Regions from separate parts of the Kitasatospora setae KM-6054 genome, predicted to be linked through region 2. Evidence: predicted binding sites of a transcription regulator. Region 2 holds the regulator's gene; the other holds the start of a gene.

Region 1 (14,661 bases), 1.2 Mb from region 2:
GGACGCGGCCACCGCCCGGGACCGGATCAAGGACCAGCAGATCTACGCGGCCTGGGTGTTCGACCCGGCCGGCACCGAGGACGCCCTGCTGGTCGCCGACGCCCGCGGCCCGGCCGCCGCCACCGCCGCGGAGGGCATCGTCACCAAGCTGGCCGCCGCCCAGCAGCGGACCGTCGCGGTCGACGACACCATCCCGCTGGCCCGCGGCGACGCCGAGGGCCTGTCCGCCTTCTACCTGGTGATCGGCTGGTGCGTGGGCGGCTACCTGGTCGCCTCGATCCTCGGCATCAGCGCCGGCTCCCGCCCGGCCAACACCGCCCGGGCGGTGCTCCGGCTCGGCACGCTGGCGCTGTACTCGGTCGCGGCCGGCCTGCTCGGCGCGGTGATCACCGGCCCGGTCCTGGACGCGCTGCCCGGCTCGATCGCCGCGCTGACCGGCCTCGGCACCATGGTGGTGTTCTCGGTCGGCGCCTTCACGATGGCGCTGGAGTGCCTGTTCGACGTGATCGGCATCGGCCTGGCCGTGCTGGTCTTCGTGGTGCTGGGCAACCCCAGCGCGGGCGGCGTCTTCCCGCCGCCGCTGCTGCCCGCGTTCTGGCGGGCGATCGGCGAGTGGATCCCGAACGGGGCCGGCACCTCGGCGGCCCGCTCGATCGCCTACCTGGACTCCACCCACCTGACCGTGCCGTTCCTGGTGCTGGCGGTCTGGGCGGTGATCGGCGTCGGGGTGACCTTCCTGGCGGTGACCCGCCCGCCGCTGTTCCGCCGGCCGGCCCCGGCGCCGGCCCCGGCCGGGGCGTGAGCCCGGCGGGCCCGGGGCGGGGTCAGACCCGCTCCGGGTCCCGGCCCGGCTCCCGGCCCGGCTCCTGGTCGTCCTCCCGGACCCGTTCGGCCAACTCGGTGAACACGAAGCGGTTCATCGCCCAGAACCGGAAGGCCATCGCCAGCAGCGTCCCGACGATCATCCCGCTGAAGAAGTCGGCGAGCTCCTGCGAGAAGTGGCTGACGTCCGGGGTGCGGAAGTCGAACACGTACCGGGAGGCCACCAGCGGGAGGTCGTTGACGCCCACCGCCAGCGCGCTGACCAGGAAGAACCCGGCGGCCTCGCGCTTGCGGCCGACCGCCCGGAAGGACCACTTCCGGTTCAGCACGTAGGAGATCACCGTGGTGATCACGGTCGCGATGGTCAGCGCGACCACCGGTTTGCTCTCCAGGACCGTCGTCTTCAGGGCGAAGTTGATCACCATGGTGAGGAGGAAGCAGGTCCCTCCGACCACCAGGAACTTCACCAGCGTGCGGTGCTTGACCAGGAACGGGCGGTAGCGCTCCGGAACGGCGGCCAGCACGCGCTGTGTGGGGGACGGCATGCCGGAAGTGTCCCATCGGCCCGGACCGGCGACCACCAGGCGCCTCGGGAACCCGCCGCTCCCGGGGCGCCCGGCCCGGCCCGCCCGCCGCCGGACCGCCGGCGGCGCACCGCCCGCCACCGGCGCGCCGCCCGCCGTCAGGCCGCCGCCACCAGCACCCCGGCCGGCTCCAGCGCGAGCCGCAGCACCTCGCGGACGTCCGACACCGGGTGCACGGTCAGCCGCTCCAGCACCTCGGCGGGGACGTCGTCCAGGTCCGCCTCGTTGCGCTTGGGGATGATCACCGTGGTGATCCCGGAGCGGTCCGCGGCCAGCAGCTTCTGCTTCACCCCGCCGATCGGCAGCACCCGGCCGGTCAGCGACACCTCGCCGGTCATCGCCACGTCGGTGCGCACCTTGCGGCCGGAGAGCAGCGAGGCCAGCGCCGTGGTCATGGTGATGCCCGCGCTCGGGCCGTCCTTGGGCACCGCGCCGGCCGGCACGTGCAGGTGGATGCCCCGCTCGCGCAGCCCGGTCACCGGCAGCTCCAGCTCGGCGCCGCGCGAGCGCAGGAAGGAGAGCGCGATGTGCGCCGACTCCTTCATCACGTCGCCCAGCTGGCCGGTCAGGGTCAGCCCGGTGGAGCCGGTCTCGGCGTCCGCCAGCGAGGCCTCGATGTAGAGGACGTCGCCGCCGGCCCCGGTGACCGCCAGGCCGGTCGCCACGCCGGGCACCGCGGTGCGCCGTTCGGCCGGCTCCTGCGCCGACTCCGGCACGTGGTGCGGCCGGCCGAGCAGCGCCCGCAGGTCGTCCGGGCCGATCGCGGCGGGCAGTTCGCGCTCGCCGAGCTCGGTCTGCGCGGCGACCTTGCGCAGGATCCGGGCGATCGAGCGTTCCAGGTTCCGGACGCCCGCCTCCCGGGTGTACTCGGCGGCCAGTCGGCGCAGCGCCGCCTCGTCCACCGTCAGCTCGTCGCCGCCCAGGCCGGCCTTGGCGAGCTGGCGCGGCAGCAGGTGGTCGCGGGCGATGGCGACCTTCTCGTCCTCGGTGTAGCCGTCGAGGCGGACCAGGTCCATCCGGTCCAGCAGCGGCTCGGGGATCGCCTCCAGCACGTTGGCGGTGGCCAGGAAGACGACGTCCGAGAGGTCGAGCTCGACCTCCAGGTAGTGGTCCCGGAAGGTGTGGTTCTGCGCCGGGTCCAGCACCTCCAGCAGGGCCGCCGCCGGGTCGCCCCGGTAGTCCGAGCCGACCTTGTCGATCTCGTCGAGCAGCACCACCGGGTTCATCGTCCCGGCCTCCTTGATCGCCCGGACGATCCGGCCGGGGATCGAGCCGACGTACGTCCGCCGGTGGCCGCGGATCTCCGCCTCGTCCCGCACGCCGCCGAGCGCGACCCGGACGAACGAGCGGCCCATCGCCTTCGCGACGCTCTCGCCGAGCGAGGTCTTGCCCACCCCGGGCGGCCCGACCAGCGCCAGCACGGCCCCGCCGCGGCGGCCGCCGATCTGGCCCAGGCCCTGGTCGGCCCGGCGCTTGCGGACCGCCAGGTACTCGACGATCCGGTCCTTCACGTCGGCCAGGCCGGTGTGGTCCGCGTCCAGCACGGCGCGGGCGGCGGCGATGTCGTACGCGTCCTCGGAGCGCTCGTTCCACGGCAGTTCGAGGACGGTGTCCAGCCAGGTGCGGATCCACGAGCCCTCGGGCGACTGGTCGCTGGCGCGCTCCAGCTTGTCGACCTCCTTGAGCGCCGCCTCGCGCACCTTCTCCGGCAGCGCGGCGGCCTCGACCCGGGCCCGGTAGTCCTCCTCCTCGGTATCGGCCTCGCCGTTCAGCTCGGCCAGCTCCTTGCGCACCGCCTCCAGCTGGCGGCGCAGCAGGAACTCCTTCTGCTGCTTGGCCACGCCCTCCTCGACGTCCTTGCGGATCGAGTCGTTGACCTCCTCCTCCGCGAGGTGCTCGCGCAGCAGGCCCAGCGCGTACTCCAGCCGGGCCGGGCGGTCGGCCTCCAGCAGCACCTTCAGCTTCTGCTCGGCGGTCGCGAACGGCGCGTAGCCGATGTGGTCGGCGAGCTCGCCGACGTCCTCGATCGCGGCCACCCGGTCGACGATCTGCCAGGCGCCGCGGCGGCGCAGCCACTGGGTGGACAGCGCCTTGTACTCCTTGACCAGTTCGAGCGCCCGGCCGGCCACCGGCAGCCCCTGGTCCGACTCCTTGAACGGGGTGGTCTCCACCCACAGCGCGGCCCCCGGCCCGGTCGTCCCGGCGCCGATCCGCACCCGGCGGACGGCGCGGACCAGCGCGGCCGGGTCACCGTCCGCCAGCCGCCCGACCTGCTCGACGGTCGCCAGCGCGCCCACCGCCGCGTACGACCCGTCCAGCCGGGGCACCAGCAGCACCTGCGGCTTGCCCCCCGCGTTCCCGGCCCGGGCCGCCTCCACGGCGGCGCGCACCTCGGGGTTCGAGAGTTCCAGCGGGACCACCATGCCGGGGAGTACCACCTCGTCGTCGAGCGGCAGCACAGGCAGAGTGAGCGGAACGGACGTCGATGCCATGATCTCTCCCCAGTCAGTGAAGTTGAGCTGACCTGACTAAGGTTTGGCGCTCGCCGATTGTTCCCCCGGCCTTGTTCACCCTGAGTGAACAAGACTGACCGGCGCGCGGCGGACGGCGGGCGCGCGCCGGGGACCCCGCACCCCGGCGGGGGCGCGCGGTGCCGCGCGCGTCAGGAGGAACGCGTCAGGAGGAGCGGGGCAGCGGCCGCAGCCCCACCCGCGAGGCGATCCGCGCGCCCAGGCCGCGCCGGGGCCCGCGGCCGCGGAGGACCGGCCAGAGCGCGACGCCCACCGCGAGCGCCGCCGGGTGGCCGACCCCGGTGACCAGGTCCGGGTCGCTGACCACCTGGTGCGCGATCAGGGCGAGTCCGGCGCCCAGCGCGACCTTCCGCCCGGTCGGGCCGAGCAGTCCGGCGAGGGCGCCGAGCGAGGTGAGCACCCCGTACGAGACGCCGATGTCCATCGCGTCGAGCAGGTCGGGCGCGGCGCCGCCGGCCGCGACCGCGGTGATCACGACGCCCTGGGAGAGCAGCGTCGCGGCGACGTGGCCGGCGCCGAAGACGGCGAGGGCACGAAGGCCGCCGATCCGTCGTTCCAAGGGTGCGACGGTGAGGGCGAAGGCCCAGAAGTACGGCATCCAGACCGGCCCGGCGACCCACAGGCCGCTGCCGACCAGGGAGAGCGCGGGGTGGACGAGCAGGTTGTGCGCGTCGGTGGAGGAGAGCGACTGGAGCCGGTGCACGGTCTCCGGGTCGCCGAAGCGGGCGTACAGCGTGGTGCCCAGCAGCAGCGCGAGGTAACCGAGCGCGAACGGGTTGGACCGCGGGGTGGGCACCGCCCGGAGCCCGGGCCGGATCAGTCGCCGCCGCAGTTCCGCGCTGGTCATGCCGCCTCCCTGACGCCTCGTCGTGCCCACGATACGGGGGGTGGGTGAGAGGTGTCTGAGGAACTTCTGTGAAGACCTCGGCCCGGGCACGTGCCGCTCGCACACGTACCGTTACAGCTCGCAAGTGCTGCGGGTAAGGTAGCGGCCCGTGCCCGTCCGATCGGGGACCTGCCAAACCTGGGCCGACCACGGGCGGGGCACACCCACGACGGAACAGCAGACGGAAACAAGACGACTACGAGCGGAGCCCGCCGTCCCCCCGGACGGCCGGCCCGCGAGCCCTGGGGGCGGTGGCGTGACCGTGACAGAGATCCAGCAAGAGACGATCAGCAGTGGACCGGTGGGCACCCAGCGACGGGTGCTCGTCGTGGAGGACGAGCCCACCATCGCGGAGTCGATCGCCGCGCGGCTGGGAGCCGAGGGCTTCAAGGTGGCGGTGGCCCACGACGGGCCGGGCGCGGTGGACGGGTTCCACACCTGGCAGCCCGACCTGGTGGTGCTCGACATCATGCTGCCGGGCTTCGACGGCCTGGAGGTGTGCCGCCGGATCCAGGCCCAGCGCCCGGTGCCGGTGCTGATGCTGACCGCGCGGGACGACGAGACCGACCTGCTGGTGGGCCTGGGCGTCGGCGCGGACGACTACATGACCAAGCCGTTCTCGATGCGCGAGCTGGCGGCCCGGGTGAACGTGCTGCTGCGCCGGGTCGAGCGCGCCCAGCAGGCGGCCCGCACGCCCGCGCTGGGCTCGCTGCGCTTCGGCGAGCTGGAGATCGACCACGTGCAGCGCCGGGTCCGGCTGGGCTCGGGCGACGTGCACCTGACGCCGACCGAGTTCGACCTGCTGGCCTGCCTGGCGGCGCAGCCGCGCGCGGTGCTGACCCGCGAGCAGCTGCTGGCCGAGGTGTGGGACTGGACCGACGCGTCCGGCACCCGCACGGTCGACAGCCACGTGAAGGCACTGCGCCGGAAGATCGGCGCCAGCTGGATCCGCACCGTGCACGGCGTGGGGTACGCGCTGGAGGCCCCGCTGTCCTGACCGGACGCCCCCGCTCCGGGCCCTCCCCGGGGGCCCGGCCCCCCGGCGCGGCCGGGGAGGCCCCACCAGCCGCCGCCGAAGCACCGCCGCCGAAGCACCGCCGCCGGAGCACCACCACCGCCGGGCCCACCGAGGACGAGTCACCGACGACGAGTCGCAGGGACACCATGACCTTTCCGCAGCAACGCAACGGGGAAGCCGAGCCGGCCTCCTCCCCCCGGCCCCGGCCGCCGCTCGCGGTGCGCGCCGCGCACCGGGTGTGGGCGGACATCCGCCCGTTCGACCCGGTGCGCTCGATCAAGGGCAAGCTGGCCCTGCTGGTGGTCGTCTCGGTGGTGCTGGCCACCGGCATGGTGGTGGTGGCGATCCGGTCGGAGACCCAGATCCGGATCATCATGATCTTCTCGCTGATCGCCTCGCTGCTGTTCATGCAGTTCCTGGCGAACGGCCTGACCGCGCCGCTGCGCGACATGACGGCGGCGGCCAGGTCGATGGCGGAGGGCGACTACAGCGCCCGGGTGCACGTCTCCTCGCGGGACGAGATCGGCGAGCTGGCCGACACCTTCAACCGGATGGCCGGCGACCTGGAGGCCGCCGACCGGCACCGCCGGGAGCTGATCGCCAACGTCTCGCACGAGCTGCGCACGCCGATCGCGGCGCTCCGCGGCCTGCTGGAGAACGTGGTGGACGGCGTGGTGAAGCCGGACCCGAAGAACCTGGGCACCGCCCTGGAGCAGACCGAGCGGCTGGGCCGGCTGGTCACCCACCTGCTGGACCTGTCGAAGCTGGACGACGGCGTCGTCCCGCTCGACTCCCGCCCGTTCCTGGTCGGCCCGTTCCTGGACGGGGTGCTGCGCGGGGTGACGGTGGACGGCGCGACGGCCGGCGGCGCGTACGCCCGGCGCGGGGACGTCCGGCTGCGGGTGGAGGTGGAGCCGGCCGGGCTGGCCGCGGTGGCGGACGAGGAGCGGCTGCACCAGGTGGTGGCCAACCTGGTCGACAACGCCTGCAAGCACTCGCCGGCCGGCGGCACCGTGACGGTGCGGGCCCGGGCGGCGGAGGGCGGCGGGCTGCTGCTGGAGGTCGAGGACCAGGGGCCCGGCATCCCGGCGGCGGACCGCGAACGGGTCTTCGAGCGGTTCGGCCGGAGCGGTTCGCCGACCGCGCTCGGACCGGGCAGCGACGGCGGCACCGGCCTGGGGCTGGCGATCGCGCGCTGGGCGGTGGACCTGCACGGCGGCCGGATCCGGGTGGCGGAGGAGGCGGCGGGCTGCCGGATCGAGGTCATCCTTCCGGGTGAGTCGCCGGTGCCGGCCTGAGACTGTGGCGCAATCGGTACAAACCGGGGCCGGGCTGCTCGGGGCCGGTCCCGGGCCGAGGCCGCCAAGTGGTCTATACCACTGCTTCGTCCGATTTTCTTCCGGTATGACCACGATCTGCCGGGCCCTGCTTTCCCCGATTTCCGGCATCCCTAACGCACGGATCAGGCCAAAAACCGGTCCGGCGATGTGATCTGGGCGACGCCTGACCATCGGGGACTGCGCGATCACTGGTCGGAGGCGTAGCCTTAATCCCCGCTGTCCACCATCCCAAAAGGAAGCGGAAGAGGGCGGTTGCCCCGTGTCGCCACACCAAGAAACCCCCAGCTCGGCAAGCTCCACTGGCTTCGGCCCCAATGAGTGGCTCGTCGACGAGATCTACCAGCAGTACCTCCAGGACCCGGCTTCGGTCGATCGCGCCTGGTGGGACTTTTTCGCCGACTACAAGCCCGGTACCGAGGTGACTCCAGTGACCCAGGCCGCGACTCCGGTCGGCGCCCAGCCGACCCCTGTTGCCGCTCCCGCTGCCGCTGCTCCGGCCGCGCCCGCCGCCCCCGCGCCCGTCGCGCCGGCGCCCGCGCAGCCAGTGGCCGCCCCCGCGACGCTCCCGGCCGCTCCGGCCGCCCCCGCCGCGCCGCCCGCGCCGAAGGCCGCGGCTCCGGCCGCCGCCGCGCCCGCGAAGGCCGCCGGGGGTCCCGAGGTGATCCAGCTGCGTGGTCCGGCGAAGGCGGTGGCGTCGAACATGGACGCGTCGTTGGAGGTCCCGACGGCGACGTCGGTGCGCGCGGTCCCGGCGAAGCTGTTGATCGACAACCGGATCGTGATCAACAACCACCTGCAGCGCGCCCGTGGCGGCAAGGTGTCCTTCACCCACCTGATCGGCTACGCGCTGGTCCAGGCCGTGAAGGCCAACCCGGGCATGAACCACTCCTACAAGGTGGAGGACGGCAAGTCCTACCTGGTCAAGCCCGAGCACGTGAACCTGGGCCTGGCCATCGACCTGGTCAAGCCCAACGGCGACCGGCAGCTGGTCGTCGCGGCGATCAAGAAGGCCGACACCCTCGACTTCTTCGGGTTCTGGCAGGCGTACGAGGACATCGTGCGCCGGGCCCGCGCCAACAAGCTGACGATGGACGACTTCACCGGCGTGACGGTCTCGCTGACCAACCCCGGCGGCATCGGCACCGTCCACTCGGTGCCGCGCCTGATGCAGAACCAGGGCACCATCGTCGGCGTCGGCGCGATGGAGTACCCCGCCGAGTTCCAGGGCTCCTCCCCGGAGACCCTGGCCCGCCTGGGCATCTCCAAGATCATGACGCTGACCTCGACCTACGACCACCGCGTCATCCAGGGCGCGGCGTCGGGTGAGTTCCTGCGTTCGATCCACCAGCTGCTGCTGGGCGCGAACAACTTCTACGACGAGGTGTTCGAGTCCCTGCGGATCCCCTACGAGCCGGTGCGCTGGGCCACGGACGTGGCCACCACGCACGACGACGAGGTCAACAAGACCGCGCGGGTGATCGAGCTGATCCACTCCTACCGGGTCCGCGGCCACCTGATGGCCGACACCGACCCGCTGGAGTACATGCAGCGCAAGCACCCCGACCTGGACGTCACCACCCACGGCCTGACGCTGTGGGACCTGGAGCGGGAGTTCGCGGTCGGCGGTTTCGGCGGCCAGAAGATGATGAAGCTCCGCGACATCCTGGGCCTGCTGCGCAACACCTACTGCCGCACGGTGGGCATCGAGTACATGCACATCCAGGACCCCGCGCAGCGCCGCTGGCTGCAGGAGCGGTTGGAGAAGCCGTACACGAAGCCGGAGCGCGAGGAGCAGTTGCGGATCCTGCGCCGGTTGAACTCGGCGGAGGCGTTCGAGACGTTCCTGCAGACGAAGTACGTCGGGCAGAAGCGGTTCTCGCTGGAGGGCGGCGAGTCGTTGATCCCGCTGTTGGACGCGACGATCGACGCGGCGGCCGAGCACCGCCTGGACGAGGCCGTGATCGGGATGGCGCACCGCGGGCGGCTGAACGTGCTGGCGAACATCGTGGGCAAGCCGTTCGGGAAGATCTTCGGGGAGTTCGAGGGGAACCTGGACCCGAAGTCGATGCACGGTTCGGGTGACGTGAAGTACCACCTGGGCTCGGAGGGCACGTTCACCGGCCTGGACGGCGAGACGATCAAGGTGTCGCTGGCGGCGAACCCGTCGCACCTGGAGACGGTGGACCCCGTGGTGGAGGGCATCGCGCGGGCCAAGCAGGACATCCTGGACTTCGGGGGCACCACGTTCCCGGTCCTGCCGATCCAGATCCACGGGGACGCGGCGTTCGCCGGGCAGGGCGTGGTCGCCGAGACGCTGAACATGTCGCAGCTGCGCGGCTACCGCACCGGCGGCACCGTGCACGTGGTCGTCAACAACCAGGTCGGCTTCACCGCCGCCCCCGCCTCCTCGCGTTCGTCGATGTACTGCACGGACGTGGCGCGGATGATCGAGGCGCCGATCTTCCACGTCAACGGCGACGACCCCGAGGCCGTCGTGCGCGTGGCCCGGCTGGCCTTCGAGTTCCGCCAGCAGTTCCACAAGGACGTCGTCATCGACCTGATCTGCTACCGCCGCCGCGGGCACAACGAGGCCGACAACCCGTCCTTCACCCAGCCGTTGATGTACGACCTGATCGACAAGAAGCGCTCGGTGCGCAAGCTCTACACCGAGGCGCTGATCGGCCGCGGCGACATCACCATGGAAGAGGCCGAACAGGCCCTGCAGGACTTCCAGGGCCAGCTGGAGAAGGTCTTCGCCGAGGTCCGCGAGGCCGTCGCCGCCCCCGCTCCCGCCGAGCCGGGCCGGCCGGTCGCCGACTTCCCCGTCTCCCTGCAGACCGGCATCTCCGCCGAGACCGTCAAGCGGATCGCCGCCTCCCAGGTCAACCTCCCCGACTGGCTCACCGTCCACCCCCGCCTGCTCCCGCAGCTGCAGCGACGCGCCGCCTCCATCGAGGACGACACCATCGACTGGGCCACCGGCGAGGCCCTGGCCATCGGCTCCCTCCTCATGGAGGGCCACCCCGTGCGCCTGGCCGGCCAGGACTCCCGCCGCGGCACCTTCGGCCAGCGCCACGCCGTCCTCATCGACCGCAACACCGGCGAGGACTACACCCCGCTGATGTACCTCACCGAGGACCAGGCCCGCTTCACCGTCTACGACTCCCTCCTGTCGGAGTACGCGGCGATGGGCTTCGAGTACGGCTACTCGCTGACCCGCCCCAACGCCCTGGTCATGTGGGAGGCCCAGTTCGGCGACTTCGTCAACGGCGCCCAGACCATGGTCGACGAGTACATCGCCTCCGCCGAGCAGAAGTGGGGCCAGCACTCCGGCGTCACCCTGCTCCTGCCGCACGGCATGGAGGGCCAGGGCCCCGACCACTCCTCCGCCCGCCCCGAGCGCTTCCTGGCCCTGTGCGCGCAGGACAACATGACCGTCGCCATGCCCACCCTGCCCTCCAACTACTTCCACCTGCTGCGCTGGCAGGCCCACAACCCGCACCACAAGCCGCTGATCGTCTTCACCCCGAAGTCGATGCTCCGCCTCAAGGCCGCCGCCTCCGCCGCCTCCGAGTTCCTCACCGGCGCCTTCCGCCCCGTCATCGGCGACCGCACCGTCGACCCCGCCAAGGTCCGCAAGGTCGTCATCACCTCCGGCAAGTTCTACTACGACCTGGAAGCCGCCCGCACCGACCGCGGCGTCACCGACACCGCCATCGTCCGCGTCGAGCGCCTCTACCCCCTCCCGGTCGCCGAACTCCAGGAAGAACTCGCCCGCTACGGCGACGACGTCCAGTTCGTCTGGGCCCAGGAAGAACCCGCCAACCAAGGCGCCTGGCCCTTCATCGCGATGAACCTCGTCGACCACCTCCAGGTCGTCATCGGCCCCACCGGCGGCAACGCCCGCCTGCGCCGCGTCGCCCGCCCCGCCTCCTCCGCCCCCGCCGTCGGCTCCGCCAAGCGCCACACCGCCGAACAGCAGGCACTCATCGAAGAGGTCTTCACCCTCTGACCCCCGGAGCCTCCTCGGTACTCCGCCGCCCCCGTCCCCGGTCCTCCGGGGGCGGGGGCGGTTCCGTTCCCGGACCGTGACGCTTCGGGAGTCACCGCGGGCTGCACGGCTTCTGACGTCTCGATAGGTTATGGTTCGCCGTTTCCGCCGCCGTCCGACGCCGGAGGGCGGCCGTCTTTCGACACGTTCGACCAAGGGGGACCCTCAGCATGGCTGCCGACACTCCGCAGCACTCCGCACCGCTTCCGCCGGTCTTCCAACCGCTGCTGCCGGACGACCCCCGCGAGGTCGGCGGCTACCGGCTGTTCGCCCGCCTCGGGGCGGGCGGCATGGGCCGGGTCTACCTGTCGTACACGCCGGGCGGGCGCCCGGTGGCGCTCAAGGTGGTGCGGCCGGAGTTCGCCGAGGACGGGGAGTTCCGCCGCCGCTTCGCCCAGGAGGTGAGCAGCGCCCAGCGGATCCACGGGCTCTACACGGCCCAGGTGATCGACTCCGGCGGCCTGGAGTCGGGCTCGCCCTGGCTGGTCACCTCGTACGTGCCGGGCCCGTCGCTGCAGCAGGTGGTGCGCGAGCACGGGGCGCTCCCGGTGCGGACGGTGCTGCTGCTGCTGGGCGGCATCGCGGAGGCGCTGCAGGCGATCCACAGCGTGCGGGTGGTGCACCGGGACCTCAAGCCGGCCAACGTGCTGGTCGCCTCGGACGGGCCGCGGGTGATCGACTTCGGGATCGCCCGGGCGGCCGACGCGACGGCGCTGACCGGCACCGGCTACCGGATCGGATCGCCCGCGTTCATGTCGCCGGAGCAGGCCCAGGGCAAGGCGATCACCCCGGCCACCGACGTGTTCGCGCTGGGCGCGCTGGCCGCGTACGTGGCGGGCGGGGCGCCGCCGTTCGGCGACGGGCCGGACACCGCGGTGCTGTACCGGGTGGTGCACGAGGAGCCGGACCTGAGCACGGTGCCGGCACCGCTGCGCGAACTGGTCGGGCGCTGCCTGGCCAAGGACCCGGCCGAGCGGCCGACGCCCGCCGAGATCATCCTGACCGCCCAGGAGCACCCGGAGGTCGGCGGGCAGCTGCGGTTCGGCGAGGACTGGCTGCCGGGGCAGGTCAACACCGAGATCACCCGGCGCTCCGACCTGCCGAGGACCCCGCCGACCCCGCTGCCGGCCGCACCCCCGACCGCGCCGCCCCTCGCCGCGCCGGCCGTCGCCGCGCCGCCGACCGCTCCCCCGGCGGTGCCGCCGGCCGTTCCGGCCGCACCGCTGTCCGCTCCCCCGGTCGCGCCGCAGGTCACCCATCAGGTCACCCACCCGGTCGCGCCGCCGAGCGCCCCGCCGGTGCAGCCGCCGTCCGGCGCGTTCGGGCCGCTCACCCCGGTCTCGGAGGCGGTCACCGGCCCGGTGGCCCCGGCCGACCCGACGCTGCGGCTGACCGAGCAGCACACGCCGCCGCCCGCACCCGCCGCCGTCCCGCTCGCCGCCGAACCGGCCCCGGCGCCCGCGCCCGCGCCGGCCGGGAAGACGGCGAAGGCGGAGAAGGCGGAGCGGCGCGGCGGGGTGTCCTGGAAGACCCTGCTGGTGGTCGCGCTGGTGACGCTGCTGGCGGGCACCACCGGCGGCCTGGTGCTGATGAAGCAGCTGAGCAAGGACGACAAGGCGAACACCGCGGGCGGCTCGTCCGCGTCGCAGAGCCCGGTGTCCTCGCCGAACGCCGTGAACGCGGGCACCGGCACCGGCACCGGCAGCCAGGACCAGGCGGTGTCCACGCCGTCCGCGGGCACCCAGCCGAAGCCGTCCGGTTCCGCGTCCGGGTCGGCGTCGGCCTCGCCGTCGCCGTCCGCCCGCAAGAGCGGGTCGGCCGCCGGGTTCACCGCGGTCTACACCGACCGCGAACTGTCGGTGCCGAACCGGAGCTACGGCTTCGACCTGCTGAACGGCAAGGTCAACACGGCCTCCGGGATGAGCAACGACGGAGTGGTGCTGCGTCCCGGCTACAGCGGCCTGGAGGTGGACAGCGGCTACGACCAGTACGTCGGCAAGGGCGACTCGCTGACCCCGCAGGAGTGCTCGGACGCCATCGACAAGAACCCGAGCGCCGGGTTCACGTACGGCGACCTCTCGCCCGGGCGGCTGATCTGCGTGCGCAACCGGCAGAACTGGAGCGTCGGCGTGATGAAGGTGCTCAACGCGAACACCGACGGCGCGGTGTCGCTCTCGCTCAGCTACTACCGGTACAACGGCTGATCGCGGCCGCCGTATCCTGAGGAACCAGTAACCCCGCACCCCGCACACCCCGGAGCGAACCACCGTGTACTTCACCGACCGCGGCATCGAGGAGCTGGAGAGCCGGCGAGGCCAGGAGGAGGTCACCTTCGAGTGGCTGGCCGAGCGCCTGCGGGAGTTCGTGGACCTGAACCCGGACTTCGAGGTGCCGGTGGAGCGGCTGGCCACCTGGCTGGCCCGGCTGGACGACGAGGACGACGAGTGACCGGCTGACGCACCGTCAGCAGTGCGGCCCGGAAGGCGAGTTCGCCTTCCGGGCCGTTCGCGTCTCCGGGTTCCCCCGACCGGTTCTCGGGGTGGCGCCTCGGGGTGGGCTCCGGGTCGGGATCGGGGTCGGGGCTCCTTGACTTCCGCGCCACGCGATATATCGTGAATAGCAGAAGACGCGATACATCGCGTATGGGAGGACGGGGAGCCGGAAATGACCCAGTGGACGGTAGACAGCAGCGAGCGGATCGCCTTCGACGAGGCCGTGCACACCCTGCACGTGCGCGTGGTCGACGGCGCGGTGAACGTGGTCCCCACCGAGGGGCCGGCCCAGCTGGAGGTGTCCCGGCTGGAGGGCGAGCCGCTCCAGGTCACCCTGGTCGACGGCGTGCTCACGGTGACCTACAAGGACCTCAGCTGGGGCGAGTTCGGCGAGGCCGTGAAGTCCGTGCAGACGGTCAAGTCCTTCTTCTCCGGCCTGCGCCGCAAGCGCAGCGCCGACCTGACGGTGGCGGTGCCCGCCGCCGCCGTGGTCCGGGTCGGCACCGTCTCGGCGGACGCCACGATCTCCGGCATCGCCGGCGAGGTCGGCGTGCACGGCGCCAGCGGCGCCACCACGCTGGCCGGCCTGAGCGGCCAGGTCAGCGCCAACACCGTCTCGGGCGACGTCGACGCCGAGGGCCTGTCCGGCGAGCTGAAGGTCAACACGGTGTCCGGCGCGGTCACCCTGGTGGCCGGTTCGGCGACCCGGATCCGGGCCCACTCGGTCTCCGGCGCCGTCACCCTGGACCTGGACGCCGCCACCCCCACCGACATCGCCGTCAACAGCGTCTCCGGCGCGGTCGGCGTCCGGCTGCCCGCCCTGGCGGACGCCAAGGTCGAGGCCGGCACCACCAGCGGTACGCTCTCCAGCGCCTTCGCCGAGCTCAGCGTCGGCGGCGGCTGGGGCTCCAAGAAGCTCTCCGGCCAGCTCGGCACC
Region 2 (14,661 bases):
CGCCCGGTGCGGGACGGCGGCCGGCGTGGCTGAACGGGCAGCGTTCCGCCGGGTCCTTGACGGGGCCTTCGGCCGGGTGATCATCTTCGATGGCGAGGCGGCGACCGTCCCGGCCGCCCCCGCCGCCCCCGATGCCGCCTTCCCCGAGGATCCCGCCGTGGTCGACCAGCTGGCCGCCGTCACCCCGCCCGACGCGGACACCCCCGGCGGCCCCGCCCGGGACGGCGTCCGCCATGGCTGAACCGGCCCCCACCGACCGCTCCGCCCCCGCCGCCCCCACCGTCACCACGGCTCCCGCCCCCGCCGCCGCGCCCACCGCCGCCGAGAAGGCGCTGTACCTGGCCGTGCTGCGGGCCGGCGGCCGGGTCTCGGTGCGGGAGGCCGCCGAGCAGGACGCCGCCGCCACCGCCCGGCTGCTCGCGCTCGGCCTGCTGGTCCACCACGACGAGAGCGAGCAGCTCACCGCCGTCAACCCGCGCACCGCCGGCGGCCGGCTCAGCCGGGAGCTGCGCGAGGCCGGCACCCGGCTGTTCGAGGCGGCCGAGCACGTCCCGGCGGGCCTCGACGCCCTCGCCGACGCGTACGACAGCGCCCCCCGCCCCGGCGACGGCCGGCGGCAGATCACCCACCTGCTGGACGTGGACCGGATCCGGCACCGGCTGCTGCAGATCGAGGCGGACTTCCGCGAGGAGGTGCTGGCCGCCCAGCCCGGCTGCCGTCCCGGGATCTACCTGGAGAAGAGCGCCCGCACCGAGAAGGCCCTGGCGGGCGGCGCCCGGATGGACATCCTCTACCAGCCGGTGGTCAAGTCCGACCCGGCGGTGGTCGACTACGCGGTCCGGGCCACCGGCTGGGGCATGCGGCTGCGCTCGCTGGACGAGGACTTCACCCGGATGCTGATCTTCGACCGCCGGGTGGCGATCCTCTCCGCCTCCGCCGACAACCGCACCGCCGCGTTCGTCGAGGACCCCGCCGTGGTCGACCACCTGGTCCGGCTCTTCCAACGCGACTGGGAGCGCGCCGAACGCGTCCCCTGGCACGACCTGGCCGGCGCCGGCGTCCCCCCGACCGCCGAGCAGATCGGCCGCCTGCTCGCCACCGGCCTCACCCAGAAGGCGATCGCCACCCGCCTCGCCCTCTCCGAGCGCACCGTCGCCGAGCACATCGCCCGGCTGCGCGAACGCTACGACGCGGCCACCCTCTTCCAACTCGGCTGGCTGATGCGGGAGGCGGACCGGTGAGCCCCCGCCTGCCGAACGACGCCGAGCGCACCCTGTACCGGGAGGTGCTCGCCCAGGGCGGCCTGGTGCTGCTGCGGGAGGCGATGGAGCAGGACCCGGACGCCACGCTGCGGTTGGTCGAGCTGGGCCTGCTGGTGCGGCACGACACCGACCGGTCGCTGACGGCGGTCAACCCGCGCACGGTCGGCGCCCGGCTCAGCGCCGAACTGCGCGGCGCGGCCGGCCGCAAACTCGACCAGGCCGAGCACGCCGCGGGCCAGCTCGACGCCCTCGCCCACGCGTACGACAGCGCGCCGCGGCACGCGGCTCGGCGCAGCGAGGTGCAGCACGTCGCCACCCACCAGCAGATCAGGCACCGGATCATGCAGATCGAGGCCGAGATGCACGAGGAGACCCTCGCCGCCCAGCCCGGCGGCGCCCGCCCCACCCGCTTCATGCGCCAGGCCCTGCTCCGCGACCGGCACTTCCTCGCCGCCGGCGTCGTGCTGCGCACCCTCTACCAGCCGGGCGCCGAGGCGCACCGGCCGACCGTCTCGTACGCGGCCGCCGCGACCCGCGCGGGCGAGCGGTTCCGGGTGCTGGACGAGCCGTTCCAGCGGATGCTGATCTTCGACCGGAAGACCGCGGTGATCCCCGCCGCCGCCGACGACAGCACCGCCGCGTTCATCGAGGACCCGGCCGTGGTCGCCCTGCTGGTCGAGCGCTTCGAGCGCGACTGGGCCCGGGCGGAGCGGGTCGACTGGCAGGCGCTGGCCGGCCGGCCGCGGGAGAGCGGCGTCCCGCCCGAGCTGACCGAGCTGCTCGCGGCGGGCCTGACCCAGAAGGCGATCGCCTCCCGCCTCGCCCTGTCCGAGCGCACCGTCGCCGCCCACATCGCCCGGCTGCGCGAGCACCACGGCGCGGCGACCCTCGTCCAACTCGGCTGGCTGATGCGGGAGTCCGCGCGGTGACCGCCCGGCTGCCGAACGAGGCCGAGCGCCGGCTCTACCGCGAGGTGCTCGCCCGGGGCGGCCGGGTGCCGTTCCGCGAGGCGGTGGCGTGGGACCGGGAGGCCGCCCGGAACCTGGTCGCCCTCGGCCTGCTGGTGCACTTCGAGAGCGACGAGTCGCTGACGGCGGTCAACCCGAGGGCGGTGGGTGCCCGGCTCAGCGCCGAGCTGCGGGCCGACGCGGGCCGCCGCCTGGCCGAGGCGGAGCGGGCCGCCGCCCACCTGGACGGGATGGCGCAGTCGTTCGATGCGCTGTCGGGGCGGGAGGGCCGCAGCCCGGTGGTGCGGCACGTCGACCGGATGGAGGAGATCCGGCACCGCGTCATGCAGATCGAGTCCGAGACGGCCGAGGAGATCCTGGCCGCCCAGCCGGGCGGCGCCCGCCCGGTCACCCGGATGTCGGGGACCCGGCGGCACAACGAGCGCGCCCTCGCCCGCGGCATGCGGCTGCGGACGCTCTACCAGCCGGGCGCCCTCACCGACCCGGCCACCGTCGGCTACGCCGCCGAACTCTCCGCCGCGGGGGAGCGGTTCAAGGTCCTGGACGAGCCGTTCCAGCGGATGCTGATCTTCGACCGCCGCACCGCGGTCATCCCCGCCGCCCCGGGCGACACCAGCGCCGCGTTCGTCGAGGACCCGACCGTGGTCGCCCTGCTGGTCGAGCGCTTCGAGCGCGACTGGGCCCGCGCCGAGCAGGTCGACTGGCAGGCGCTGGCCGGCCGCCCGCGGGAGAGCGGCGTCCCGCCGGAGCTGACCGGGCTGCTCGCCGCCGGGCTGACCCAGCGGGCGATCGCCTCCCGGCTGGGGCTCTCGGAGCGGACGGTGGCCAGTCACATCGCCCGACTGCGCGAGCTCTACGATGCGGGGACGCTGTTCCAGCTCGGCTGGCAGTTGCGCGGGGCGGCCGGACGACCCACCGCACCGCCGGAGCGAGGAACGGCGCGGACGGGCGAGGAGGAGTGGGACCAGTGAGCGAGCCGAGCGGAGCGGCGCTGCCGACCGAGTCGGAGCGGCGGCTGTACCAGCAGGTCCTGGACCAGGGTGGCCGGGTGTCGTTCCGCGAGGCGGTCGAGCAGGACCCGACCGGGGTGCTGCGGCTGATGGAGCTCGGCCTGCTGCAGCACGACGCCGCCGAGCAGGCGCTCACCGCGGTGAACCCGCGCGCGGTCAGCGACCGGATCAGCGCCGAGCTGCGCGCCGAGGGCACCCGGATGCTGCTGCGCGCCGAGGAGATGCCGACGCTGCTGGAGGACCTCACCCACGCCTACGACGCGACCCCGCGCCGGGCGGACCGCTCCAGCGTGGTGCAGCACGTCGACCGGAGCGAGCAGATCCGGCTCCGGGTACGGCAGTTGGCGAGCGAGGCGTACGAGGAGGAGCTGTCGCTGCACCCGGGCGGAGCCGGGCCGGCGGACCTGCTGGAGGACGCGCTGGACCGCACCCGGCGCTTCCTGGAGCGCGGCGGGACCATCCGCACCGTCTACGAGCCGACCGCGCTGCTGGACGCCACCACGGTGCGCTGGGCGGAGCGGCTCACCGGCTGGGGAGGCCGGTTCCGCACCCTGAGCGAACCGTTCAGCCGGCTGCTGGTCTTCGACCGCCGGATCGCCGTCGTCCCGGCGTCGGCCGACAACTCCAGTGCCGCGTTCATCGAGGACCCGGCGGTGGTCTCGTTCCTGGTCGCCGCCTTCGAGCGGGACTGGGAGCGGGCCGACCTGGTCCAGTGGCGCGCCGCCGGGCACGAGCCGGAGGGCGAGAGCGTCGTCCCGGTGCACGAGCAGGTGGGCCGGCTGCTCGCCCAGGGCCTGACCCAGAAGACCGTCGCCTCCCGGCTGGGCCTCGGCGAACGCACCGTCGCCGCGCACATCTCGCGGCTGCGCGAACTCCACGACGCGGAGACCCTGTTCCAACTCGGTTGGCAGATGCGGGGAGCCGGGGAACAGGGTGACTGACGCGGCGTCAGCCGGTGGCGATCTCGGGGGACCAGAAGCCGTACGGGCCGGCCGCCTCGCGGCGCGGGCGCGGGAACTGCTCGCCGGGCGCGGTCCAGAAGCCGCCGCGCAGCGACAGCGCCATCCCGGCCCAGTCCAGCGCGGTCTCCACGGTGTGGTGCAGCGCCTCCTGCGACCAGGTGTCGTCGAAGACCAGCGGCAGCACCGGCGAGACCTGCTCGATGGTGGCGATCAGCGGGTTGTGCGTGATCGCCTCGTCCACCAGCAGCACGATCGGCTTGCGCAGCGCGGAGGCCCAGCCGAGCTCCAGGCTGACTCCGGCCGACAGCGGCGCCCCGATGTACGCGAAGACCAGGTCCGCGCTCTGCATCGCCCGGAAGTCCGACGGCACCCGCTGCTCCGGCGCCCGCCCGGCGATCGTCCACGCGTCGCTGTGGTGCGCGCTGTAGACCGCGGCGCCGCTGTCCAGCAGCGTGCTGCGCAGCGTGGTCAGCCGGGTCCGGCTCGCGAGGGTCACCACACTGTCCGCCGGCCCGGTCAGCCGCATCAGCGGCGCGGCCAGGAAGACCCGTGCCCGGCGCCCCTCGGCGCGGTGTTGCGTGTGGTGCTCACTCATGTCGACTCCGGGGGAATGCCTTCCGGGCGGGGGCAAGATCCCGGAAGGTGATTTAGACGATGGCTGCTCAGTGCGTTCGGGAACCGCTGTCGATCCTTCATTTGAATGAGCATCGGCAAGTGTGGTGGACTTAGTGATGCTCCTGAAAGCGAACTGATCGTCCATCGCCGCCTGTGCCTGCGTCCAGCGTTCCGGTGTGTCATCTCCATGCATGGCAGAGAGATGACATGGTGCCCAGCGTTAGGAGTCAGTGACAGCAGGGAGGCGGCTGCGATACCTTCGTTCGGTGGTTGGTTTGTCCAGCCCGTCGACAAGTGAGCGAGAGGAGTGGGGAGAATGTCTCGTCTGTGGCGTTTTACGCTGAGGGCGGTACTGCCGACGGCCCTTGGAGCAGCGGTGCTGGTGGGCTTCTCGGCGCTCGCTGGTCAGGACGACGGAGCGGACCAGGCGAGGCGGGATATCGTGGCCACCGCCCTGGACTTCAACTGGAACTAGCGGCGCCGCCGGTGTGCCGGCACCCCCTCGGCCCGCGCGGTCAAGGGGTCGCTCGCCTGCTGGCAGTCCGACCGCGGGCACGCGGTGGCGGGGCGTCAGGAGCCGGGCGAGCCTTTACCCAGTACGTAGCCCAACTGGAACAGTGATTCCACGTTGTAGTCCTCGCGCATTTCGGCGAGATGCCGTGCCAGCGTGCGTTCGCTGATTCCGAGTTGCCTGGCGATGACCCGGTGATTGGTGCCGGCGAGCAGCAGGTCGATGATGGTCTGCCGGAGCCGGGACACCACTTCCTGCGGGACGGTCCGCTCGCCGTCGAAATCCAGCGCCTTGTTCCACAGGCGCTCGAATATCTCCTCGGCCAGGAAGTTCACCACGGACTGGTCGTGGATGAAGGCGGCCAGGCTCATGTCCGAAGCGACCGGGATGACGGCCATCCGGCGGTCGAGGATGAACAGGCGGCTGTAGGGCTCGTCCAGGGTGCGGAACTGCCACCCGGAAGCCGACAGCGTGCTGACGTAGTCGCGGGTCGGCTGGTGGTAGCGGGTGCTCGCGTGGTAGATCGTCCGCATCGCGGTGCCCTGCCGCAGGGTCTTGAGATCGCTCTCCATGCTCGCCGCGAGCATCTCGGGCGGCCGGGGGCCGCCCGGCTGCATTGCCAGGGCCTCTTCCCTGGTCGTGCTGGTGAGCTGCTGGAGCCGCTGATTGATCAGGGCTTTCCCGCGGATGTATTCGACGAATCCGCTGTTCTGTTTCGGGGAGTGGAAAGCCTCCGAGAGCTCGTGGAGCTCGGTCGGAATCGAAATGGCCTGGGACAGGAGTTCCAGGGCCTGCTGCTGCCAGCGGGTGCTGAGCGTCGAGGAGAGCTGGGCGGGATCCATCGCGATCAGGGTCCCCGGTTCGTCCACATCCGGGACCAGCAGGCCGAGGGCGAGGAGTTCGCGGACGTCCTCCTCGGCGTCGTCCGGGTTTCCGAGGCTGATTCGCCCCTGTTGTTCGAGTGCGTGGAGATAGAGGGTGCGGGCTCCTTGGGACAGACGGCCGGGGCGGTTCGTGGCGCCTGACTGATCCTGCGTGTTCATCCCCACCTCTTGTCATCGACCAGCCGCCTGGTCAACGGGACGTAAAGGGTCCCCCTCGATGCCCCCAGGCCCGAAGTCCTCTCCGGAAGGCGCCGACCGGTGCCGCCCACCGATCGTTGTGCACTCTCTCACGGGAGGCAGAGCCGCCGACACCCCCCGATGGGCAGGGTCCCGGCGGCTCGGCGGCTTTCGGACGCGCTCAGCGCTTGGGCCGCCAGACCACCAGCGCGCTGGACTGCTGGACCTGCTGGTAGGGGACCAGGTCGCGGCGGTAGGAGGCGTGCACGGCGGCCTCGCGCTGCTGGAGGGTGGCGGCGGCGCTCTCCAGCGCGTCGACCAGTTCGGCGACCCGGGACTGCAGGGCGGCGACCTGGTTCTCCAGTTCGATGATGCGCTTGATGCCGGCCAGGTTGATGCCCTCGTCCTGGGAGAGCCGCTGCACCTCGCGCAACTGCTGGATGTCCCGGGCGGAGTAGCGGCGGCCGCGGCCGGCCGTGCGGTCGGGGCTGACCAGGCCGAGCCGGTCGTACTGGCGGAGGGTCTGCGGGTGCAGGCCGGACAGCTCGGCGGCGACCGAGATGACGTAGACCGGGGTGTCCTCGGTGAGGACGTACGGCGGGGCGGCGGCGCGCGGGCGGCCGCCGCCGGGCAGGCCCTCGCCGAGGCCGGGGCCGGGGCCGATCCGGCCGGTGCCGTCGTGGCTGCTGTCGGGGTGTGGGCTCATCGGGGTCTCACGCTCCCTCCGCCGCCTTGAACAGGGCGGCTCGCGGGTCGTCCGAGGCGGTGGCCTCGCGGTACTGCTCCAGCGCGGTCAGCGCCTCTCCGGTGACGTGCTTGGGCACCGTGACCTCCACGGTGACCAGCAGGTCGCCGCGGGTGCCGTCCTTGCGGGTGGCGCCCTTGCCGCGGGCCCGCATGGTCAGGCCGTTGGCGCTGCCGGGCGGCAGCTTGAGCTTCACGGCCGGGCCGTTCAGGGTCGGCACCTCGATGGTGCCGCCCAGCGCGGCTTCGGGGAAGCTCACCGGCACGGTCACCGTGAGGTTGTCGCCCTTGCGCCCGAACACCGGGTGCGGGTCGACGTGCACGCTGACGTACAGGTCGCCGGGCTGGCCGCCGCGCTCGCCCTGGGCGCCCTTGCCCTTGAGCCGGATCCGCTGCCCGTCCTGCACCCCGGCCGGGATCCGGACCTGCATGGTGCGGGCCGAGGAGGCCCGGCCGCTGCCGTGGCAGACGGTGCACGGGTCGTCGACGATCATGCCGCGGCCCTTGCAGTCCCGGCAGGGCTCGGAGAGCGCGAAGGCGCCCTGGCCGCGGCTGACGGTGCCGGCGCCGACGCAGGTCGGGCAGACCCGCGGCGTGGTGCCGGCCTTGGCGCCGGTGCCCGCGCAGGCGCGGCAGGCCGCCTGGGAGGTCATCCGCAGCGGCACGGTGGCGCCGTCCACGGCCTCCTCGAAGTTCAGCGTGACCTCGGTCTCGACGTCCGCGCCGCGGCGCGGCTGGGCCGCCTGTCGGCCGCCGCGGTTGAACAGGCCGCCGAACACGTCGCCGATCCCGCCGCCGCCCGGCGAGCCGCCGTTGAACAGGTCACCGAAGTCGAACCCGCCGGCCGCGCCCGCCCCGCCGGGCCGGAAGCCGCCGCCCGCGAACAGCGAGCGGGCCTCGTCGTACTCCTTGCGGCGCTTCTCGTCCGAGAGCACGTCGTACGCCTCGGAGATGTCCTTGAAGCGCTCCTCCGCCTTGGCGTCGCCCTTGTTCGCGTCCGGGTGGAACTCGCGGGCCAGCTTGCGGTAGGTCTTCTTGATCTCTGCGGCGGTGGCGTCCTTGGGCACGCCGAGGACCTTGTAGTAGTCCTTCTCCACGTAGTCCTTAGCGCTCATGGCCTTTGACCGCCACCTCCCGGGAAACCGAAGTTCTGTTGCCTGCCGGCACCGCGGCGCGGTGCCCTGATACGGCGCTGCGGAGCCGGCCGTCGTACTGGACGACGTACGACTCCGCAGCGCACGGGTGCTCCACTCAGCTGTCGGACGGACCGTCGGCCTTGTCGCCGTCCGGCTCTCCGGTGGTCTGGGTGCCCGGCTGGGGCTCCGCGACCGCGACCATCGCCGGGCGGATGATCCGCTCGCCGATCCGGTACCCCGGCTGGAGGATCTGCACGCAGGTGTCCTCCGTCACGTCCGACGAGTAGCTGTGCATCAGCGCCTCATGGATCGTCGGGTCGAAGGGCTCGCCCTCCTTGCCGAACTGCTGCAGCCCGAGCTTGGCGACCACCGTCTCCAGCGACTCGGCCACCGACTTGAAGCCGCCGGTCACCTCGCCGTGCTCGCGGGCCCGGCCGATGTCGTCCAGCACCGGGACCAGCGACTCCAGGATGTTGGAGACGGCGATCTCGCGGACGGTGGAGCGGTCCCGCTCGACCCGCTTGCGGTAGTTCTGGTACTCGGCCTGGAGCCGCTGCAGGTCGGCGGTGCGCTCGCCGGCCTCGCGCTTGGCGGCGGCCAGTTCGTCGGCCCCGGCACCCGCGACGGCTTCCTCGGCCGCCTTCAGCACGGCCTCCTCGGCGGCGGAGTCGTCGCCGGGCTGCTCGCCCTGCGGCTTCTCCGTCATGCCGCACCGCCCTTGGGCTTCTCGTCGTCGACGATCTCGGCGTCGACCACGTCGTCGTCCTTGGCGCCCGCCTCGCCGGCCCCGGCCGCGCCGGCCGCCGCGCCCGCGCCGTCGGCCTGCGCGTACAGCGCCGCGCCGAGCTTCTGGGCGGTGGTGGAGACCTTCTCGGTGGCGGTGCGGATGGCCGCGATGTCGTCGCCCTTGAGGGTCTCCTTGAGCTCGCCGATGGCGGTCTCGACCTCGGTCTTGACGTCGGCCGGGAGCTTGTCCGCGTTGTCCGCGATGAACTTCTCGGTCGAGTAGACGAGCTGCTCGCCCTGGTTGCGGGTCTCGACGGCCTCGCGGCGCTTGGTGTCCTCCTCCGCGTAGCGCTCGGCCTCCTCGCGCATGCGGTTGACCTCGTCCTTCGGCAGCGAGGAGCCGCCGGTGACGGTCATCTTCTGCTCCTTGCCGGTGCCGAGGTCCTTCGCGGCCACGTGCATGATGCCGTTGGCGTCGATGTCGAAGGTCACCTCGATCTGCGGCAGGCCGCGCGGCGCCGGCGGCAGGCCGGTCAGCTCGAACATGCCGAGCTTCTTGTTGTACGCCGCGATCTCGCGCTCGCCCTGGTAGACCTGGATCTGCACGGAGGGCTGGTTGTCCTCGGCGGTGGTGAAGATCTCGGAGCGCTTGGTCGGGATCGTGGTGTTGCGCTCGATCAGCTTGGTCATGATGCCGCCCTTGGTCTCGATGCCGAGGGACAGCGGGGTGACGTCGAGCAGCAGGACGTCCTTGACCTCGCCCTTGAGCACACCGGCCTGCAGGGAGGCGCCGATCGCGACGACCTCGTCCGGGTTGACGCCCTTGTTGGCGTCCTTGCCGCCGGTCAGCTCCTTGACCAGCTCGGCGACGGCCGGCATGCGGGTGGAGCCGCCGACCAGGACCACGTGGTCGATCTCGGACAGCTGGATGCCGGCGTCCTTGATCACGTTGTGGAACGGGACCTTGCAGCGGTCCAGCAGGTCGGCGGTGAGCTGCTGGAACTGCGAGCGGGTGAGCTTCTCGTCCAGGTGCAGCGGGCCCTCGGCGGAGGCCGTGATGTAGGGCAGGTTGATCGAGGTCTCCGAGGAGGAGGACAGCTCGATCTTGGCCTTCTCGGCGGCCTCGCGCAGGCGCTGGACGGCCATCTTGTCCTTGGACAGGTCGACGCCGTGGCCGGACTGGAAGACCTTCACCAGGTGGTCGACGACCCGCTGGTCCCAGTCGTCGCCGCCGAGGTGGTTGTCGCCGTTGGTGGCCTTGACCTCGACCACGCCGTCGCCGATCTCCAGCAGCGACACGTCGAAGGTGCCGCCGCCGAGGTCGAAGACCAGGATGGTCTGGTCGTCCTTGTCCAGGCCGTAGGCCAGGGCGGCCGCGGTCGGCTCGTTGACGATGCGCAGGACGTTCAGGCCCGCGATCTCGCCGGCCTCCTTCGTCGCCTGGCGCTCGGAGTCGTTGAAGTACGCCGGGACGGTGATGACGGCGTCGGTGACCGTCTCGCCCAGGTAGGACTCGGCGTCCCGCTTGAGCTTCTGCAGGACGAAGGCGGAGATCTGCTGCGGCGTGAAGTCCTTGCCGTCGATGCCGATCTTCCAGTCGGTGCCCATGTGGCGCTTGACCGAGCGGATGGTGCGGTCGACGTTGGTGACCGCCTGGCGCTTGGCCACCTCGCCGACGAGCACCTCGCCGTTCTTGGCGAAGGCGACGACGGACGGCGTGGTCCGAGCGCCCTCGGCGTTGGTGATGACCGTGGGCTCACCGCCCTCAAGAACACTGACGACGGAGTTCGTCGTACCGAGGTCGATGCCGACCGCGCGTGCCATCGTGAATACCTCCGGGGAAGAAGTTGAGCAGTACGGACTCAAGGATGCACGACCATCCCGAGGACGTCAACAGCTTTGAGTCCGTGCCGCTCAACTTTACTGAGCGCTTATCTCGCGCCGGGCCCGCCGAGTGCTCCGGACGGGTGGCTCCGGGCGGAGTGACTGCCGCCATACCTTGAACATCTTCTGGAAGGGTGTTAACGCCCGGTAATGTCCGGCGCGTCGACCCGGAAAGTTACCGACCAGTACAATCCGGGGGGACGACTGGGAACACTGGGAAGCCCGGGGGGACGAAGCCCCGGGCCCGAGCCGCTGGAGACGGAGAGCGATGCAGCTAGCAGCGATCGTCATCTCGCTGGTCACCTTCGTGATCGGCACCGCGCTCGCCGCCCGTGCGGCGCTGTACATCTACAAGGTGGTGCGCACCGGCTCCGCCGACGCGACCCGCTTCGGACAGCCCGCGCAGCGGGTCGCCACCGTGGTCAAGGAATTCCTCGGCCACACCCGGATGAACCGCTGGGGCGTGGTCGGCGTCGCCCACTGGTTCGTCGCGGTCGGCTTCTTCTCGCTGGTGCTCACCCTGGTGAACGCCTTCGGCCAGCTCTTCGACGCCGAGTTCGCGCTCCCGGTGATCGGCCACTGGCTGCCCTGGAACATCTTCGTCGAGCTGATCGGCACCCTCACCACCCTGGGCATCCTCACCCTGATCGTGGTCCGGCTGCTCAGCCTGCCCTCCCGGGCCGGCCGCAAGTCCCGGTTCGCCGGCTCGATCGCCTGGCAGGCGTTCTACGTCGAGTACACGATCCTCGGCATCGGCCTGTGCATCATGATGCTCCGCGGCCTGGAGGGCGCCCTGGAGGGCGTCGACTCCTACGACCCGGCCTACCTGGTCTCGTACCCGATCGCCGCCGCCTTCCACGGCACCGCGCACGGCACCCTGGTCAACCTGGTCTACCTGTTCGCGATGCTGAAGATCTGCATCTCCTTCGCCTGGGCGATCACCATCGGCGTCAACCCCTCGATGGGCGTCGCCTGGCACCGCTTCCTGGCGTTCTTCAACATCTACTTCAAGCGCGAGGACGACGGCGGCACCGCGCTCGGCGCGCTCCGCCCGATGACCAGCGGCGGCGCCCCGATCGACTTCGAGGACCCGGCCGACGACGCCGTCTTCGGCGTCTCCCAGGTCGAGCACTTCTCCTGGAAGGGCATCCTCGACTTCTCCACCTGCACCGAGTGCGGCCGCTGCCAGTCGCAGTGCCCCGCCTGGAACACCGGCAAGCCGCTGTCGCCCAAGCTGCTGATCATGAGCCTGCGCGAGCACGCCTTCGCCAAGGCCCCGTACCTGCTCGCGGGCGGCGGCAAGTCCATGGAGGGCGAGGAGAGGGCCACCGCCGAGCAGCTGGCCGGCGTCCCCGCCGCCGCCCTCGCCGAGGCCGAGCGCCCGCTGATCGGCACCGCCGAGGCCGGCCCCAATGGTGAGTTGGGCGGCGTCATCGACCCGGACGTGCTGTGGTCCTGCACCACCTGCGGCGCCTGCGTCGAGCAGTGCCCGGTCGACATCGAGCACATCGACCACATCGTCGACATGCGCCGCTACCAGGTGATGATCGAGAGCAGCTTCCCGACCGAGGCCGGGACGATGCTCAAGAACCTGGAGAACAAGGGCAACCCGTGGGGCCTGGCCACCAAGGCCCGGCTCGACTGGGTCAAGGAGCTCAAGAAGGAGACCGGCATCGAGGTGCCGGTGATCGGCGAGGACATCGACCCCGCCGAGGTCGAGTACCTCTACTGGGTCGGCTGCGCCGGCGCCCTGGAGGACCGGGCCAAGAAGACCACCAAGGCGTTCGCCGAACTGCTGCACACCGCGGGCGTGAAGTTCGCCATCCTCGGCAAGGAGGAGACCTGCACCGGCGACTCCCCGCGCCGGCTGGGCAACGAGTTCCTGTTCCAGATGCTCGGCGCGCAGAACGTCGAGACCCTGAACGCCGCCCTGGAGGACGCCCCCACCAAGCGGATCGTCGCCACCTGCCCGCACTGCTTCAACACCATCGCCAACGAGTACCCGCAGCTCGGCGGCCACTTCGAGGTCATCCACCACACCCAGCTGCTCCAGCACCTGATCGACGAGGGCAAGCTGCTGCCGGTGAACCCGGTGGAGGGCCTGATCACCTACCACGACCCGTGCTACCTCGGCCGGCACAACAAGGTCTACACCCCGCCGCGCGAGATCATCGGCAGGGTGCCCGGCCTGCGCAACGAGGAGATGCACCGCCACAAGGAGCGCGGCTTCTGCTGCGGCGCCGGCGGCGCCCGGATGTGGATGGAGGAGCGGATCGGCAAGCGGATCAACACCGAGCGGGTGGACGAGGCGCTCTCCCTCAACCCGGACATCGTCTCCACCGCCTGCCCGTTCTGCCTGGTGATGCTCTCCGACTCGGTCAACGGGAAGAAGAACGAGGGCGCGGCCAAGGAGCACCTGAAGGTCGTCGACGTGGCCCAGCTGCTGCTGGAGTCGGTCAAGGCCACCCCCGGCGCCGAGACGGAGCCGGTCGACGCCTGACCCGCGCCGCCACCGCACCGCCACCGCACCGCCCCCGCACCGCCACCGTCCCGGACCCCGGCCGCCCCCACGGGCCGCCGGGGTCCGGCGCGTCCGCTCCCGGCGGGACCCGCGTGTGGCGGCGCCCGTGTGCGGCGCGTCCCGCGTGCGGCGGGGCCGCACGTCACAGCCCTGTCCCGGCCCCCGCCCGGCCGTGTACCGGCCGGAGGCGATGTCCTAGCATCGGCCGCATGAGTCCTGACGGGGGAACACCGGGGCCCGGGGGGCCCGCCTACCTGCCGCCGGTGAGCAGCGCGACGCCCGACTGGGCCGCCCTCGCCGAGGCCCGGGAGCGGGAGCAGCGCCGCAAGCGGATGATCCGGATCGGCGGCGGCGCGGCCGCGGTCGCCGTGGTCGGCGCCCTGGTGGCCGGCGCCCTGGTGCTCACCCGCCCGTCCACCGTCCCCGAGGCCGACCCGGGACCGGCCGCCGCCACCGTCCAGCCCGACGGCGACGCCGTGCCCGGGGGCGGCTCCGGCCTGACCCCGGCGCCGTCCGGCACCCCCTCCGGATCCGCGTCCGCCTCCGCCTCCGCCTCCGGTCCGGCGTCCGGCTCGGTGTCCGCCCCGGTGTCCGCGTCCGGCAGCGGGAAGCCGACCGGGAAGGCCAGCGGGAAGGCCGGCGGCGTGCCGAGCGGCGGGGCGCCGGCCTCCGGGGCGCCCGCCGCGCTGAACGGGATGGTGCTCGGCGGCGGGACGGCGATCGGCCCGACCGAGGGCCACAGCGGGCCCACCATGCAGCTGTTCGGCAACAGCATCGGCTGGGCCGACAGCCAGGCCCCCGTGGTCGACACCGGGCACTCCTTCACGGTGTCCGCGGTGGTCCGCAACAACGCGCCGACCGGCGGCCGGGCGGTGGTCACCCAGGGCGGCGCCAGCTACTACTCCTTCTACCTGGGCCGCGACTACTGGGGCACGCACAACCAGTGGGTCTTCAAGGTGCAGACCGCCGCCGGCGACCAGGACAACACCACCTACCAGGCGTTCAGCACCGCCCCCGCCACCACCGGCCAGTGGACGCTGCTCACCGGCGTCTACGACGCGGCCGCGAAGCGGATCCTGCTGTACGTCGACGGGACGCTCCAGCAGGCCACCCCGGTCACCGGCATCTGGCAGACCACCGGCGGCCTGCAGATCGGCCGGGTCCGCTACAAGTCCCAGTGGACCGACTTCTGGGACGGCGCGATCGCCGACGTCCAGGTCTGGGACCAGGCGCTGCCGGCCGCCGCGGTGGGCCGCCTGCA

What was found. The regulator HspR, encoded in region 2, represses chaperone genes until heat shock. The targets are predictions, from matches to a motif close to TTGAGNNNNNNNNNCTCAA.
Region 1: the regulator HspR is predicted to act here: its motif matches at 3,921-3,939, upstream of lon (endopeptidase La).

What each region holds. Positions count from the first base shown of each region.
Region 1 is NC_016109.1:5,485,657-5,500,317, reverse strand. It holds gene KSE_RS24515 (ABC-2 transporter permease) at 1-802, shown strand, start outside; gene KSE_RS45910 (GtrA family protein) at 825-1,367, opposite strand; gene lon (endopeptidase La) at 1,505-3,898, opposite strand; gene KSE_RS24500 (rhomboid-like protein) at 4,083-4,784, opposite strand; gene KSE_RS24495 (response regulator transcription factor) at 5,086-5,820, shown strand; gene KSE_RS24490 (HAMP domain-containing sensor histidine kinase) at 5,988-7,139, shown strand; gene KSE_RS24485 (multifunctional oxoglutarate decarboxylase/oxoglutarate dehydrogenase thiamine pyrophosphate-binding subunit/dihydrolipoyllysine-residue succinyltransferase subunit) at 7,441-11,193, shown strand; gene KSE_RS43650 (serine/threonine-protein kinase) at 11,403-13,436, shown strand; gene KSE_RS24475 (DUF6104 family protein) at 13,501-13,680, shown strand; gene KSE_RS24470 (DUF4097 family beta strand repeat-containing protein) at 13,897-14,661, shown strand, end outside.
Region 2 is NC_016109.1:4,245,161-4,259,821, reverse strand. It holds gene KSE_RS18860 (hypothetical protein) at 26-241, shown strand; gene KSE_RS18855 (LuxR C-terminal-related transcriptional regulator) at 234-1,241, shown strand; gene KSE_RS18850 (LuxR C-terminal-related transcriptional regulator) at 1,238-2,191, shown strand; gene KSE_RS18845 (LuxR C-terminal-related transcriptional regulator) at 2,188-3,201, shown strand; gene KSE_RS18840 (LuxR C-terminal-related transcriptional regulator) at 3,198-4,181, shown strand; gene KSE_RS18835 (TIR domain-containing protein) at 4,189-4,797, opposite strand; gene KSE_RS42885 (hypothetical protein) at 5,134-5,292, shown strand; gene KSE_RS18830 (helix-turn-helix domain-containing protein) at 5,388-6,371, opposite strand; gene KSE_RS18825 (heat shock protein transcriptional repressor HspR) at 6,571-7,095, opposite strand; gene dnaJ (molecular chaperone DnaJ) at 7,103-8,248, opposite strand; gene grpE (nucleotide exchange factor GrpE) at 8,385-8,975, opposite strand; gene dnaK (molecular chaperone DnaK) at 8,972-10,819, opposite strand; gene KSE_RS18805 ((Fe-S)-binding protein) at 11,148-13,379, shown strand; gene KSE_RS18800 (LamG domain-containing protein) at 13,664-14,661, shown strand, end outside.